Saccharobesus litoralis: one gene and its partner. The protein of the gene in region 2 interacts with the protein of the main gene of each other region in a pairwise test. Links are inferred from orthologs where the notes say so. Each region holds a gene or a part of one and is shown on either strand. Other genes may lie near its edges.

The links.
Region 1: the proteins of gyrB (region 2) and gyrA interact in binary tests that used the Escherichia coli proteins (3 or more experiments, as listed by UniProt). The link is inferred for Saccharobesus litoralis from one-to-one orthologs.

The regions. Positions count from the first base shown.
Region 1 is NZ_CP026604.1:1,599,037-1,607,030, reverse strand. What follows is about bases 4,795-7,955. They hold gyrA (DNA topoisomerase (ATP-hydrolyzing) subunit A), read right to left. Parts: upstream 7,638-7,955; coding sequence 4,995-7,637; downstream 4,795-4,994. Other genes in these bases: serC (3-phosphoserine/phosphohydroxythreonine transaminase), read right to left, coding at 4,795-4,995. Also shown: C2869_RS05640 (hypothetical protein), read right to left, coding at 1-721; C2869_RS05635 (LapA family protein), read right to left, coding at 721-1,017; ihfB (integration host factor subunit beta), read right to left, coding at 1,037-1,315; rpsA (30S ribosomal protein S1), read right to left, coding at 1,405-3,078; cmk ((d)CMP kinase), read right to left, coding at 3,182-3,880; more of serC, read right to left, coding at 3,910-4,794. UniProt on the Escherichia coli protein: A type II topoisomerase that negatively supercoils closed circular double-stranded (ds) DNA in an ATP-dependent manner to maintain chromosomes in an underwound state.
Region 2 is NZ_CP026604.1:2,319,431-2,327,335, reverse strand. What follows is about bases 1,548-4,619. They hold gyrB (DNA topoisomerase (ATP-hydrolyzing) subunit B), read left to right. Parts: upstream 1,548-1,909; coding sequence 1,910-4,330; downstream 4,331-4,619. Other genes in these bases: recF (DNA replication/repair protein RecF), read left to right, coding at 1,548-1,905. Outside these bases: dnaN (DNA polymerase III subunit beta), read left to right, coding at 1-747; more of recF, read left to right, coding at 799-1,547; C2869_RS08010 (FIST signal transduction protein), read left to right, coding at 5,058-6,206; C2869_RS08005 (sensor domain-containing protein), read left to right, coding at 6,207-7,905. UniProt on the Escherichia coli protein: DNA gyrase negatively supercoils closed circular double-stranded DNA in an ATP-dependent manner to maintain chromosomes in an underwound state.

The DNA of each region.
Region 1 (7,994 bases), 720 kb from region 2 along the record:
CCGCCTGTTCAACTAGATCGTGAGCATATTTTTGCGCTTTATCCAATTGTTCACCTTCTAACGAAAACGCAATTAAGGCTAAATAAGCCCGTGCACAACGTGAATCATAACTTAGCGCCTGTAATAAACTTTGCTGTTTCTCTTGTCCCTGCTGCTTTTCTGCTAACTCACAAAGCAAATAGGCACGAACATTATCGAGATTGTCCCCTTCTTGCGGTTCCAAGCCTTTTATAATTTCATATGCCGGCAACCAGTCTCGATAAGTTTGATAAATACGAGAAAGCAATGTTCTCGCTTCATAATCCAAATCATTATCATCAACTAATGGTTTTAATAGCGCTTCTGCTCTGTCGTATAACGCACTGTCTATAAAATCTTTAGCGAGTTGCAGAATCGAGGTTTTCCGCTGACTAGGAGAAAGGGCATCTTGCTTGGCTAGAAATTGATGAATTTTAATTGCACGATCATTTTCACCCTTAGCTCTAAACAGTTTGCCAAGCGCAATATGAGTCGTGAATGTTTCGTTATTAACTTCAAGGTTCTCAATTAAAACCTCTATGGCTTTATCTCGTTGATTATTGAGAAACAAGTTCAAGCCTGACAAGAAGTTTTGATTAATCTCTTCATGTTGACGCAATTGCGCCTGCTTAAAACTGTTACGGCCAATAACGTAACCATAAAGTGCTGCGATAGGCAGCAATAAAAAAAGTAATTCAGGCATTATTGATCTTTGAGTTGGATCCGAAGACGCTCGTTTTCTTGAGTCAACGAGTCTATTTTACGCTTTTGTTGAAAGTTTTTCAGCTTAGATTTTGCTAATAACCACCACCAAGCTAATGACGACAAAACAACGCCAACGAAGAAAAATATGGCTAATACCTGAGAGAAAACTAATGTTTTCTCAGCAATAATAAAGTTAAGCTTAATTAACTGCGTGTTGTGGCTAGATAACGCTAGGCTAATAGCCACAACCAAGAAAATAAGAATAAAGGCAAAAAGCGCTTTAAGTGTTTTCACCAAATGACTTCCGTTTGAGTTATAAGTTAACGCGATCTCGCAGCTCTTTACCTGGCTTAAAGTGAGGTACGTATTTACCAGTTAATTCAACACTGTCGCCGGTTTTGGGATTACGGCCGACACGCGGAGCGCGATAATGTAAAGAAAAGCTACCAAAGCCACGGATTTCAATACGATCGTTTTTTGACAAGGATTGCGCCATATATTCTAGCAACTCTTTAACGCTAGTCTCTAAATCTTTAAATGGCACGTGAGGAAATTGTTCTGCTAATTGTTCAATCAGTTCGGACTTGGTCATTTAAGCCTCCAGTACGCTAACAAAAAAGGATTTTGTTACTGAAGGACGGAGAGGATAGGCGGAGAATAATCCCCGCCTAAAAAGCAATCTTATTCGCCTTTTTGAGCGTTTTTGAATGCTTCTGCCATAGCATTAGTGAAGTTACCAGAATCTTGTTGATTAACAGATTCTAATGCAGCCTTCTCTTCTGCTTCGTCTTTAGCTTTAATTGACAAGCTAATTACGCGGTTCTTACGGTCAACGCCAGTGTATTTAGCTTCAACTGAATCGCCTACGCTAAATTCAGTAGATGCATCTTCAACACGCTCACGTGAGATGTCGCTAGCACGTAAGTAACCTTCAACGCTATCAGCTAACTCAATGGTTACACCTTTCGCGTCTACTTCAGTAACTGTACCGTTAACGATAGCACCTTTTTTGTTATCCGTCAGGTACTTAGTAAATGGATCTTCATCAATTTGCTTAATACCTAGTGAAATACGCTCGCGCTCTGCGTCCACTTGTAGAACAACAGCGGTAAGCTCTTCACCTTTCTTGTATGAACGAACAGCTTCTTCGCCATTAGCATTCCAAGAAATGTCAGATAAGTGAACAAGACCGTCAATGTTACCTTCAAGACCAATGAAGATACCGAAGTCAGTGATTGACTTGATCTTACCAGAAACTTTGTCGCCTTTAGCAAAGTTCTTAGCGAACTCTTCCCAAGGATTAGGTTTACATTGTTTAAGACCAAGAGAAATACGACGACGTTCTTCGTCAATTTCAAGAACCATAACTTCAACTTGGTCACCCAAGTTAACCACTTTAGATGGGTGGATGTTTTTGTTAGTCCAATCCATTTCAGAAACGTGAACAAGACCTTCAACGCCTTCTTGGATCTCAACGAAACAACCGTAGTCAGTTAGGTTAGTAACGCGACCAGTTAGCTTAGCGCCTTCAGGGAAGCGAGCTGCAATTTCTGCCCAAGGATCGCTACCTAATTGCTTAAGACCTAATGATACACGTGATTTTTCTTTGTCAAACTTAAGTACTTTAACGTCGATTTCGTCACCAACATTAACAATCTCACTTGGATGCTTAACGCGTTTCCAAGCCATGTCAGTGATGTGAAGTAGACCGTCTAAGCCGCCTAAGTCAACGAACGCACCGTAGTCAGTAAGGTTCTTAACGATACCTTTAACTTCGATACCTTCTTCTAATTTCGCCAATAATTCTTCGCGGTCTGCGCTAGACTCTTGCTCGATAACAGCACGACGTGAAACAACAACGTTGTTACGCTTCTGATCTAACTTGATTACACGGAAATCTAATTCCTGACCTTCGATGTGGCTAGTGTCACGTACAGGGCGTACGTCAACAAGAGAACCTGGTAAGAATGCACGGATACCTTCAACTTCAACAGTGAAGCCACCTTTAACTTTACCAGAAACGAAACCTTTAACGATTTCTGATTCTTCACATGCTTTTTCTAAACGTAACCATGCTTCATGACGCTTAGCTTTTTCACGTGATAGTAGAGTTTCACCGAAACCATCTTCAACTGCATCTAAAGCTACGTCGATTTCATCACCAACGTTTACTTCAATTTCACCAGTGTGATTTTGGAATTGCTCAACTGGGATAGCACTTTCAGACTTAAGACCTGCGTCAACTAATACAACGTCTTTAAGGATTGCTACGATAGTACCTTTAACAATGGCACCAGGACGGGTTTCGATGGTTTGTAAGCTTTCTTCAAAAAGCTGTGCAAAATTTTCAGTCATTTCAATAACTTAATTAAATATCTGGCTTGCATCCAAACGCACCAGGGTTATTATAAAAAGTAATTCATCCTGAACTACTGGTTTTAACTAGTTTAAAAATATTTTAAACAGATAAATCTTCTTGGTTTAGCTTAGTCATAGCATAGCTAAGAACCGCTTCAACCACTTCGTCGATATCCATAGATGTTGAATCAAGCTCCATTGCATCACTTGCAGGCACTAATGGTGCTACTGCTCGATTAGAGTCTCGGTCATCTCTTGCACGGATGTCGCTCAAAAGGCGCTCAAGTGTAACGTCAGGATGGCTGTTTTTCAACTGTAAATAGCGACGGCGCGCACGTTCTTCCGCACTCGCGGTTAAAAAAACTTTAACTTCGGCACTTGGAAAAACCACAGTCCCCATATCGCGGCCATCAGCAACTAAACCGGGAGCTTCACGAAATGCACGTTGACGACGTAATAAGGCTTCTCTCACTCTTGGTAATGATGCAACTTTAGAAGCGACAGCACCCACTTCTTCAGTTCTGATTGCACCCGAAACATCTTCACCTTCGAGCACAACACGTGTTTCTCCGTTTTCATCATTTTCAAAGCAAACGTCTAAATGAGCTGCCAACGGGATCAACGATTCTTCATCCGTTGTATCCATATCATGATGAACAACGGCGAGTGCCAAAACTCGATATATCGCACCACTGTCTAAAAAATGCCAACCTAACTCTTGGGCTACGCGTTTACTAACAGTGCCTTTACCCGCACCGCTTGGTCCATCAATTGTGATCACCGGGAAAATATCGGCCATCATTACACCTCAATATTGTAACTTACGGGTTAACCGTTTTTCTTAGCAAAGTCTGCCATAAACTGGGTTAAGGCTTTCACCCCTTCTATTGGCATTGCGTTATATATGCTTGCTCGCATTCCGCCCACCATACGGTGGCCTTTTAGTGCCAATAAACCAGCTTGTTTTGATTCTTGTAAAAACTTATCGTTAAGTGCTTCATCCGCTAAATAGAAGGGTACATTCATACGTGAACGATAGTGCTTAACCACTCTATTTTCGTAGAAATCACATTCATCAATAAAGTCATACAAAAGCTTTGCTTTCGCTATATTTTTTTCTTCAACCGCTGCCACGCCACCTTGCGCTTTAAGCCATTTGAAAACTAACCCCGCCAAATACCAAGCATAGGTAGGAGGGGTATTCAACATTGAATCTAGTTTAAATTGTTGCTGATAATCAAAGATCGATGGCGTGTCACTGCGTGCTTTACCTAATAAATCTTTGCGAACAATGACAATCGCCAAGCCACTTGGCCCAATATTTTTCTGAGCTCCGGCATAGATCAAGCCAAAATCATTAACATTGATCTGGCGTGATAGAATACAGGATGACATATCCGCAACCAGCGGGGCGTCTACCTGTGGCACGTAATCAAACTCGACACCTTCGACCGTTTCATTTGGACAATAGTGTAAATAAGCTGCATTATCAGATAACTGCCACTCAGACTGCGGGGCAATACCACGATTATTACCTTGATATGTAATATCGGTAACAACCTTAGCTTGACCATATTTCTGACATTCTTTAACAGCGCCACGAGACCAAGAGCCTGTGACAACGTGATCAGCTACACCGCCTTGTGGCATTAAGTTCATCGGGATCGAGAAGAATTGTCCGCGACCTCCAGCATGCATAAATAACACGGCATAATCGTCAGAGATAGACAACAATTCACGTAAGTCTTGCTCAGCTTCTTTAGCCATAGCAATATACTCAGGGCTGCGATGACTGACTTCCATGACAGAACAACCTAGGCCCTGCCAATCTAAAAATTCTTGCTGTGCCTGCTGCATAACCTCTCGAGGTAACATAGCAGGACCAGCACAAAAATTAAAAATACTGTTATCCATTAATCTTCTGCCGGATCTTGTTGTTCAGAGGACGCCGCATCTGTGGATGGGTTATCTGTTGTTGCTTCCGCTTCATTTGTCACTTCAGCATCTTCTGCAACTAAATCTTCATCTGTTTCAAGCTCTTCGATTTTCTCTAAACCGACAACTCGCTCATCTTCTGCAGTACGGATCAGTCTTACACCTTGAGTATTACGGCCAACAATGGATACTTCATTAACGCGCGTACGTACCAAAGTACCCTTATCACTGATCAACATAATTTCGTTGTTATCTGACACTTGAACAGCGCCGACAACCGAACCATTACGTTCACTAACCTTAATGGATACAACACCCATGGTTGCACGACTTTTCGCTGGATAATCTTCTAGCGGCGTACGCTTACCAAAACCATTTTCTGTTACCGTTAAGATTTCGCCATCTGAATGAGGAATAATCAAGGAAACTATTTGCTGACCTTCATCCAGTTTCATACCTCGAACACCGGTCGCGGTACGTCCCATTGAGCGAACTTGGCTTTCGTTAAAGCGAACAACCTTACCCGCATCGGAGAACAACATAATGTCGCTATCACCATGCGTAATATCAACCCCAATTAGCTTATCACCATCATTTAGGTTAAGAGCGATAATGCCGTTGGCACGCGGACGCGAATATTCAGTTAACGCGGTCTTCTTGATAGTACCGTTAGCCGTTGCCATCACAATATATTTGTCAGCATCGTATTCACGAACCGGTAAGATCGCTGAAATACGCTCATCGTCTTGTAAAGGCAATAAATTGATTATTGGCTTACCACGAGCCTGACGAGAAGCTAATGGTAATTGGTATACTTTCAACCAGTACAACTGACCACGAGTCGAGAAACAAAGGATCGTATCGTGGGTGTTGGCAACCAGTAGTTTTTCAATGAAATCTTCTTCTTTCATCTTGGTTGCCGCTTTACCTTTACCACCACGACGCTGCGCTTCATATTCAGTTAATGGCTGATATTTAGCATAACCCTCATGTGAAAGGGTAACCACAACATCTTCTTCGGCAATCAAGTCTTCTAAACTAATATCGTGAGAAGAGGCTGAAATTTCAGTACGACGCTCGTCACCAAACTCTTCTTTAATGGCAATTAACTCATCACGAATAACTTCCATCAACCGCACAGCGCTGGCCAAAATATGTAATAACTCAGCTATTTCGTCTAATAACGCTTTATATTCGTCAAGAATTTTTTCGTGTTCTAAGCCTGTCAGCTTATGCAAACGCAATTCAAGAATAGCTTGCGCTTGTTGCTCGGTAAGGTAGTACTTACCATCACGAATACCGTATTCAGGTTCTAACCACTCAGGGCGAGCCGCATCAGTACCAGCACGCTCAAGCATGCCTGATACATCACCTAAATCCCAAGCTTTTGAAATTAAGCCTTGTTTGGCTTCAGAAGGGCTAGGAGATGCTTTAATTAATTCGATAATAGGATCGATATTGGCTAGCGCTATGGCTAAACCTTCAAGAATATGAGCGCGTTCGCGAGCTTTGCGTAATTCAAATATAGTACGGCGAGTAACAACTTCACGTCTATGATTGATAAATGCATGTATCATGTCGCGCAGGTTGAATAATTTTGGCTGACCATTGTCCAATGCCACCATATTCATACCAAACACCACTTGCATTTGGGTTAATGAGTAAAGCTTATTTAGCAGAACTTCACCAGATTCACCGCGCTTAACTTCGATAACAATACGCATACCATCTTTATCAGACTCATCGCGTAATGCACCTACGCCTTCGATACGTTTTTCTTTAACTAATTCAGCAATTTTTTCAATTAAACGCGCTTTGTTAACTTGATATGGGATCTCAGTAACGATGATGGTTTCTTTACCATTATCAGCTAACTCCACTTCAGCTCGAGCACGTAAATAAATTTTACCGCGCCCCGTACGATACGCTTCCTCTATTCCTTTACGTCCGCTGATAATCGCAGCCGTTGGAAAATCAGGACCAGGAATGTAGTCAATTAATTGCTCAATCGTAATATCTGGATTTTCTATCATGGCTAAACAGCCATTAACCACTTCATTTAAATTATGAGGTGGAATGTTGGTCGCCATACCAACTGCAATACCCGATGAACCATTAACTAATAGATTAGGTACTCGCGTCGGTAAAACTTCAGGAATTTTTTCGCTGTCGTCATAGTTAGGCACAAAATCAACAGTTTGTTTTTCCAAGTCCGCTAACAATGAATGCGCGATTTTAGCCATACGCACTTCGGTATAACGCATTGCAGCAGCAGAATCACCATCTACTGAACCAAAGTTACCTTGGCCATCAACCAGCATATAACGCAAAGAAAATGGCTGAGCCATACGCACAATAGTGTCATACACTGCACTATCACCGTGTGGATGGTATTTACCTATGACATCACCGACAACACGTGCCGACTTTTTATAAGGTTTGTTCCAGTCATTTTTCAGCTCATTCATAGCAAACAATACGCGACGATGAACAGGCTTAAGGCCGTCACGAACATCCGGTAATGCACGTCCAACAATTACACTCATAGCATAATCGAGATAAGACGTTTTCAGTTCGTCTTCAATATTGACAGGAAGTATTTCTTTGGCCAAATCACTCATAAACCAGACAAATCCCTAAATAGTTGTTTTACTTGATTTTTCTTGTATAACGCTTGGTCACTTACCAAAGCGTAAAAATTAGCGCGCAGATTCTACCACACTTGTGCCAGCTTACCATGTAAAATATTTGTAAATCGACGCGATAAATCATCCATCCACACATCTATTCACAAGAACAGTGCCGTTATCGCATAGATATAGTCTTCTCGCTCAGGTCTTATGGTTCATTGTCTGCGCTTACTCTCGACTTTGGCTCCTGCGTCGTCCTACTACCTAAATCCCTTTAGGCAACCCCAATCACATAATAGAGCATATGCTCATGGGGATTCAAAGCTTGACGGCTTTGCTTACATGGAT
Region 2 (7,905 bases):
GAAGATTGGCAAAGTGAAATTAATTTTGCGGTTAGTCAAAAAGTACTTAAAAACTTAATTGAGAAAACATCGTTTTCGATGGCTGTGCAAGATGTACGTTATTACCTGAATGGTATGTCATTAGAAACACAAGAGAACATGATCCGTTGTGTTACCACTGATGGACACCGCTTAGCTTTAACCCAGCATGAACTCGCCAACGAGCGATTACAAGAAAGTCAGGTTATTGTTCCTCGTAAGGGTGTTACGGAAATACTCAGATTGATCGAAGATACAGAGGACAACATCTACGTATCGGTTGGCTCAAATCATATCCGCTTAAATACCGAGAATTTTACGTTTACTAGTAAGTTGGTTGATGGCCGTTTTCCTGACTATCGTCGTGTATTACCTAAAGGTGGTGATAAAACGGTTATTGGTGAAAAAGATTATTTAAAACAAGCTTTTTCTCGAGCTGCCATTTTATCAAATGAAAAATTTCGTGGGGTTCGGTTAAACCTAGCCAGTGGCGAACTAACCATTACAGCTAACAACCCAGAGCAAGAAGTTGCAGAAGAAGTGGTTGACGTTAATTACCAAGGTGACTCGTTAGAAATTGGTTTTAACGTAGCTTATGTGATTGATATCCTAAATGCGATTGAATCTAATGAAGTCAAAATTACCTTAGGCGATGCAAACAGCAGTGCGTTAATTGAAGATAACTTAGATGACTCATCGCTTTACGTTGTAATGCCGATGCGCCTATAAATTTAGATTGTAAAATAAAGCCCTGGCCAAGTCGCCGGGGCTTATTTGTTTATGTACATAGAAAAGCTGGTTTTAAGCAATATTAGAAATATTGAAAAATTGGAGTTCGATCTAAAACCGGGCTGTAATCTTATTGTTGGCAATAATGGTAGTGGTAAAACTAGTATTCTCGAGGCCATTAATTTACTTGGCTTTGGTCGATCTTTTCGAACCCATAAAACTCAAGATTTAGTTAAAAAAGGCACAGATAATTTAACCGTATCAGTACGCGGTCATTGCGATGAGTTGGTTAATCGGTTTGGTATTAGAAAAACGCTAAATGGTAAAAGTGAAATACGTATAGACGGTAAACCTGTACGTAAGCAAAGTGAGTTATCTAGTTTTTTTCCAATAGTAAATTGTTCACCTCTTAGTACAAGCTTACTTGAAGATGGCCCATTAGTTAGACGGCGATTTTTAGATTGGTTAGTGTTTCACGTGGAACATGAAACTATTTCTCAAGTATATCGAGAGTATGATCGCAGTATTGAGCAAAGAAATAAGTCATTGAAATTTGGTGACAGACGACTTGCTCAAACATGGCAACCAAAATTAGTTGAGCTTAACAATCAAATATCTAAGCTCAGAGCCAATGTCGTAGAACAATTTTCACCAATTTTATTGGATACTTTTTCATTGTTAGGGCAACAAAACTTGCTCGCACAACGTCAACTAAAAGTTGAATATAAAAGAGGTTGGAAAGAAGCTGAGGACATTGGTGATATATTAAATTCAAGTATTGAATTAGATCTTAAACGTGGCTCTACTCAGTATGGAGTACATAAAGATGAGCTGGTATTTAAAATTGATGATACGCCAGCTAAAAACATCTTGTCACGTGGTGAACAAAAAATATTGTTGATTTGCATGCTATTAGCAGCGAGTCAATTTATAGAAAAAAACTCGAGCAAAAAATGTATATGGTTAATTGATGATGTCGTAGCTGAACTTGATGAAACCACCTTAACTAAACTAATTAAGTATTTAGTTAATTTGGAACGCCAAGTCATTATTACTAGTATCAAAAAAGATTTAACCCTAATACAACAATTAATAGATAGAGAATACCAAGTGTTCCACGTGGAACATGGAACTCAAGTGTTAATAGATGAAAGGTAAGTAAATGTCAGAACAAACTTATGACTCGTCATCGATTAAAGTACTAAAAGGTCTTGATGCAGTACGTAAAAGACCGGGTATGTACATTGGTGATACGGATGATGGCACGGGTCTACACCATATGGTTTTTGAGGTTGTAGATAATAGTATTGATGAAGCCTTAGCAGGACACTGTCGTGACATTGTTGTAACCATCCATTCTGATGGCTCTGTTAGCGTATCTGACGATGGTCGTGGTATACCAACAGCAATTCACCCTGAAGAGGGTGTGTCTGCCGCGGAAGTTATTATGACTGTCTTACATGCGGGCGGTAAGTTTGATGATAACTCCTACAAAGTTTCAGGTGGATTGCATGGCGTTGGTGTCTCGGTAGTTAATGCTCTTTCAATTAAACTGGCGCTTACCATACGTCGTGAAGGTAAAATTCACGAACAAACATACACTCATGGTGAACCTGATGCGCCTCTTGCTGTGATTGGTGATACTGAAAAAACCGGTACGACAATACAGTTTTGGCCTTCAAAAGAAACATTTAGTGATACAAAATTCCACTACGACATTTTAGCTAAACGACTTAGAGAGTTGAGCTTTTTAAACTCTGGTGTTTCTATTATTCTACAAGATGAAAGAGATGATCGTCGTGACCACTTTAAATATGAGGGTGGTATCAAAGCGTTTGTTGAATATCTAAATCAAAATAAAACCCCTGTACATCCAAATGCGTTTAGCTTTATTAGCCAACGTGAAGAAGATGGTATTGGCGTTGAAGTATCTATGCAGTGGAATGATGGTTTCCAAGAAAATATTTTCTGTTTCACAAACAATATTCCGCAGCGAGATGGCGGTACGCATTTAGCCGGTTTTAGAGCGGCATTAACGCGTACACTAAATAGCTTTATTGAAAAAGAAGGCTTAAATAAAAAACAAAAAGTCTCAACAACAGGTGATGATGCGCGTGAAGGTTTAACTGCAGTTATTTCAGTTAAAGTGCCTGATCCGAAATTCTCATCGCAAACCAAAGATAAATTAGTATCTAGTGAAGTTAAGTCTGCTGTTGAACAAGCCATGGCAGAAAAGCTAAATGAGTTTTTATTAGAAAACCCAGGTGATGTTAAATCGGTTGTGAGTAAAATCATGGATGCCGCAAGAGCGCGTGAAGCGGCTCGTAAGGCTCGTGAAATGACACGCCGCAAAGGTGCATTAGATATTGCAGGTTTGCCAGGTAAACTAGCGGATTGCCAAGAAAAAGATCCAGCTCACTCTGAACTCTATATAGTGGAGGGTGATTCTGCGGGTGGTTCAGCTAAGCAAGGTCGTAACCGTAAAAACCAGGCTATCTTGCCGCTGAAAGGTAAGATCCTCAATGTTGAAAAAGCTCGATTTGATAAGATGCTGTCTTCTGCTGAAGTTGGTACGCTAATTACAGCATTAGGCTGTGGTATTGGTAAAGATGAATACGATATTGAAAAACTTCGCTATCATTCAATCATTATCATGACCGATGCTGATGTCGATGGTTCCCATATTCGTACATTACTTCTTACTTTCTTCTATCGTCAACTCCCTGAAATTGTTGAACGAGGTCATATTTTTATTGCTCAACCACCTTTATACAAGGTTAAAAAAGGTAAGCAAGAAAGATACATTAAAGATGAAGATGCATTAGAAAGCTACTTAACTAACTTGGCGTTAGAAAATGCATCATTCCATGTAAACGAAAGTGCGCCTGCAATCACAGGCGAAGCGCTAGAAACAATTGTTACCGATTATCAAACGGCCAACAAAATTAAAACTAGACTTGCTCGTAATTGGAACTCGTCACTGATTAATGTCATTCAGTTTGCTGACATGTTAACTGATGATAAATTGAAAGATAAAGACGCGATTCAAGCTTGGGTTGACTCAGTACTTGCCGATTTAAATAAAGAAGAAGGCAGTGAATCAATATATGCTGCTGAAGTTAAATTCGATATAGAGCGCCAACAATACCTACCGCAATTTAATATTCGTACCCATGGTGTTGACTATGTTTATATCATTGACCACAACTTTATTAATACTGCTGATTACAAAACAGTAACTAAAGCTGGTGCTACGATTAGCTCATTGATGGAAGATGGTGCTTATATTAAACGTGGTGAAAAGATTAAAGTCGTTGATAACTTTGCAGAAGGTTATGATTGGCTTATTGCCGAGTCGAGTAAAGGTATCTACATACAGCGCTACAAAGGTCTAGGTGAGATGAATCCAGACCAGCTGTGGGAAACTACCATGGACCCAGAAACGCGTCGTATGTTACAAGTGACAATTGAAGACGCTATTGCGGCGGATCAATTATTCGCGACATTAATGGGTGATCAAGTTGAACCAAGACGTGAGTTTATTGAAACCAATGCGTTAGAGGTAACGAACCTAGATGTTTAATTAATTTGGGTTTGAATGCATAATCTAAAAAAACCGAGCTAGCCTCGGTTTTTTGTTTTTAAAGTTAGTAAACTGAAAGCAAGCCCTAGCAATTCAATTTAGTACTACTTTCAAAATAAATTGATCAGTTGAAAGCACCGAGGTTGAAATACAAACTAAATTAATGTCGGCCGCTATGCGTTGCTCGTGACGCTTAACTGCATTCCCAACTTACATGTAGGTCGCAGTGCGCTGTTCCTGACGCTTAACTGCATTCCCTACTTCCATGTAGGTCGAAATTTATTTCGACAATAATAGGTGAGATGCTAAAGACTTAGCTTTTAGACGTAATATTGCCAAACATCGTTTCTTTATCTTGGTACAGTATTTCACTCCTGACAAATCCTAAGTACCTGCTTTTCAGTAGGTTTCAAAAGTAAGCGCCTTAAGCAAATCTCTACAAATAAGATTTCAACTAATCAAAATTAGTTGGAAAGGGTATTAGAACTACATTAGTAAATGAAAAATGCTATCGCCAATCCTTGTTTGAAAAGGCAGTATTATTACAAGTTGTTTTAACTATAGTGTGTAGATAGTTAATCAACATTAACTGTATTTCACTAATTTCCCTCTCCATCTAAAAGCAGAATATTAACTATCTCTCCTTATACACTTTTCCAGTTTATCTGCTACTTTTAAATAGTGCCTGCAATACTCTTCTTACAGCTTATTTAACAAGTATTTGCTTATGAAAACCACTCAGTACTGCTTTGAAAATGATGAATGGGATAAGCCCATAATATGCGATCTCGATGCTAGATTAGTGTTCGCTATTGGTAGTGTTGCTTTGTATTGTGGTGTTAAAAGGCAACTAAAAGAGGCATTTCCTAACGCAGAAATTATTGGTTGTACAACTGCGGGGGTAATCCAAAATACGGAAATCTTAGACGACGTACTTGCTATTACTGTCGTCAATCTTGACAGCTCGAGAGTACGCATCGCTACTGAATCTATTACAGAGCAAGACATAGCATCTGCAGCAGATAAACTCGCTTGTGCATTGCCAGATGACGATTTGAAGTACGTGATGGTGTTAAGTGATGGTCATGTTGTTAATGGCTCTGAGCTAGCAAGGTGTTTGAATATTGCATTACCGACTGAGGTTATATGTACGGGGGGCTTAGCCGCCGATGGCACTGACTTTAAACAAACTTATGTTTGGCACAATGACATATGTTATGAAGGAGTTGTCTTGGTTTGTGGTTTTTATGGTGCCAATTTACATGTTGGATTTGGTAGTGAAGGAGGGTGGGATCCGTTTGGGCCTGAAAGGATCGTTACTGAGTCTGACAAAAATGTACTCTATACGCTTGATGATAAACCGGCTTTGGCATTATATGAAAAATACTTAGGTGAGCATGCTAATGAATTACCCGCTGCCGCTTTACGTTTTCCTTTATTAGTCAGATACCCAAGGTCAGACACCAATGACGCAAAACAAAAGTGTAAACCTGTTATTCGAACAATTCTGGATGTTGATAAGCAAAAGCGTTCGATGACTTTCGCTGGTGATATTCCCAGAGGTAGCACCGCGACATTAATGAAAGCAAACTTTGAACGACTAATTGATGCTTCGGAAATTGCTGCTGAATCTGCCTCTAAAGCGATAAGCCATGATATGTGTAATGGATTAGTATTTATGGTGAGCTGTGTTGGCAGGCGACTGGTTTTAAATCAGCGTACTGAGGAGGAACTGGAAGTCGCTTATGATATTTTAGGTCCAAGTTTTAATTACTTAGGCTTTTATTCGTATGGTGAATTAGCACCGAATAATCATTCGTCTCACACTCGCCTGCACAATCAAACCATGACTATAACGCTAATTTATGAGTCTTAAATGCATCGCTTACTGTCCAGAATTCTAAGAAAAAAAGGTAATGGTATTAAAGTAACGCCGGAAACGGCGCAAGTACTTGATGAAATATCAAAGGCTTTTGAGCAATGTGATACTGATAGGGCGATGCTTGAGCATAGTTTGCAGTTAGTATCAGATGAACTTAATGAAATAAATTCTCAGCTTAAGCATCAACTAAAGCAGACTCACTTATATCAAGAACAGACTATCGCTACTTTAGCGCGTCAGCAAGCGTTAGTTGATGCTAGCCCCGAAGCTGTGTTTAGTTTTAATCGAGAAGGGCAGATAACGGATATCAATATTGCGGGTTGCCAATTTTTTGATAAAACACGAGAAGACCTATTTAAGCTAGATGGTGAACAGGTTCTTTTATTAGCTTTAAGCAAACTAGAAGAGCCTGATGTATTTATCAATGATATTAATGCCATGTTTATGGACAAATTTTCAAAACTGCATGGCTTTTTTAAGACGAAAAATAAGCGTATTTTTGAATTTTACTGCATCCCTGAAATAGCCAATGAGACTAAAAAGTACCTTGGCCGAGTTTGGTGTTGTCGCGATGTAACGGAAATACGGGAACAGCAAAATTTACTTAAGCATAAAGCCTACCATGATAACTTAACTAATTTACCAAATCGGGCGCTGCTAATTGAAAGTATTAAACAGGCAGTTAACCGAGCTAGGCGATCGGGTAAGCACATCGCTGTAATGTTTATTGACCTTGATGATTTTAAAAAAATTAACGATACATTGAGTCATGCAGAAGGCGATAAGTTTTTAATTACGGTTGCTAATCGCTTTAAACAAACCTTAAGAGAAGAAGATTTAATTGGCCGCTTGGGTGGTGATGAGTTCTTAGTGCTGCTGGAACAAACCGACGACCTAAATAATTTTGATAAAGTAGCAAAACGCTTATTGAGTACAACAGAAAACTCGTTTTTTATAAAAGGGCATGAGTATCGGGTTACGTCTAGTATAGGTATTGCTGTATATCCTAAGGATGGTAAAGACGCTGATGAGCTTATTTCTAAAGCAGATATAGCTATGTATCAAGCTAAACATAATGGGAAAAACAGTCTAAGTTATTTTGATGAAAAATTGGAAAAGGACATTCAATTTAAACTTTACCAAGAGAACAAACTGAGAAAGGCGATTGAACAAAAAAGTTTTGTTATGCATTACCAACCTCAGTTTTGTATGGAGACAAAAAATATTGTTGGCCTTGAAGCTTTAGTTCGCTGGCGTACAGAGCAGGGCACATTACTATACCCAGATTCGTTTATCTCACTGGCTGAGGAGCTAGGAGTAATAAGTCAAATTACCTTGATAGTGTTAGAAAAAGTCATCACAGATATAAAGCAATGGCAGCAATCTGAAACCGTGCTTAGCAATATTCCTGTCGCGATTAACATGTCCGCTTTAGATTTTGATGACAAAACGTTTATTGATGGTGTGTTTGACTATATTAAAAAAGCAAACATTACTCCAGAGTTGCTGAAAATCGAGCTAACAGAAACCGCTATATTTAAAGATGTTGATTACGTTAAACAAGTTTTGTCGCGCCTACAAGCGCATTCAATCGGCATTGCTATTGATGATTTTGGCACTGGCTATTCTTCTTTTGCTTACCTGAAAGATCTCGCTATTAATACACTTAAAATTGATAAGAGTTTTATCGAAG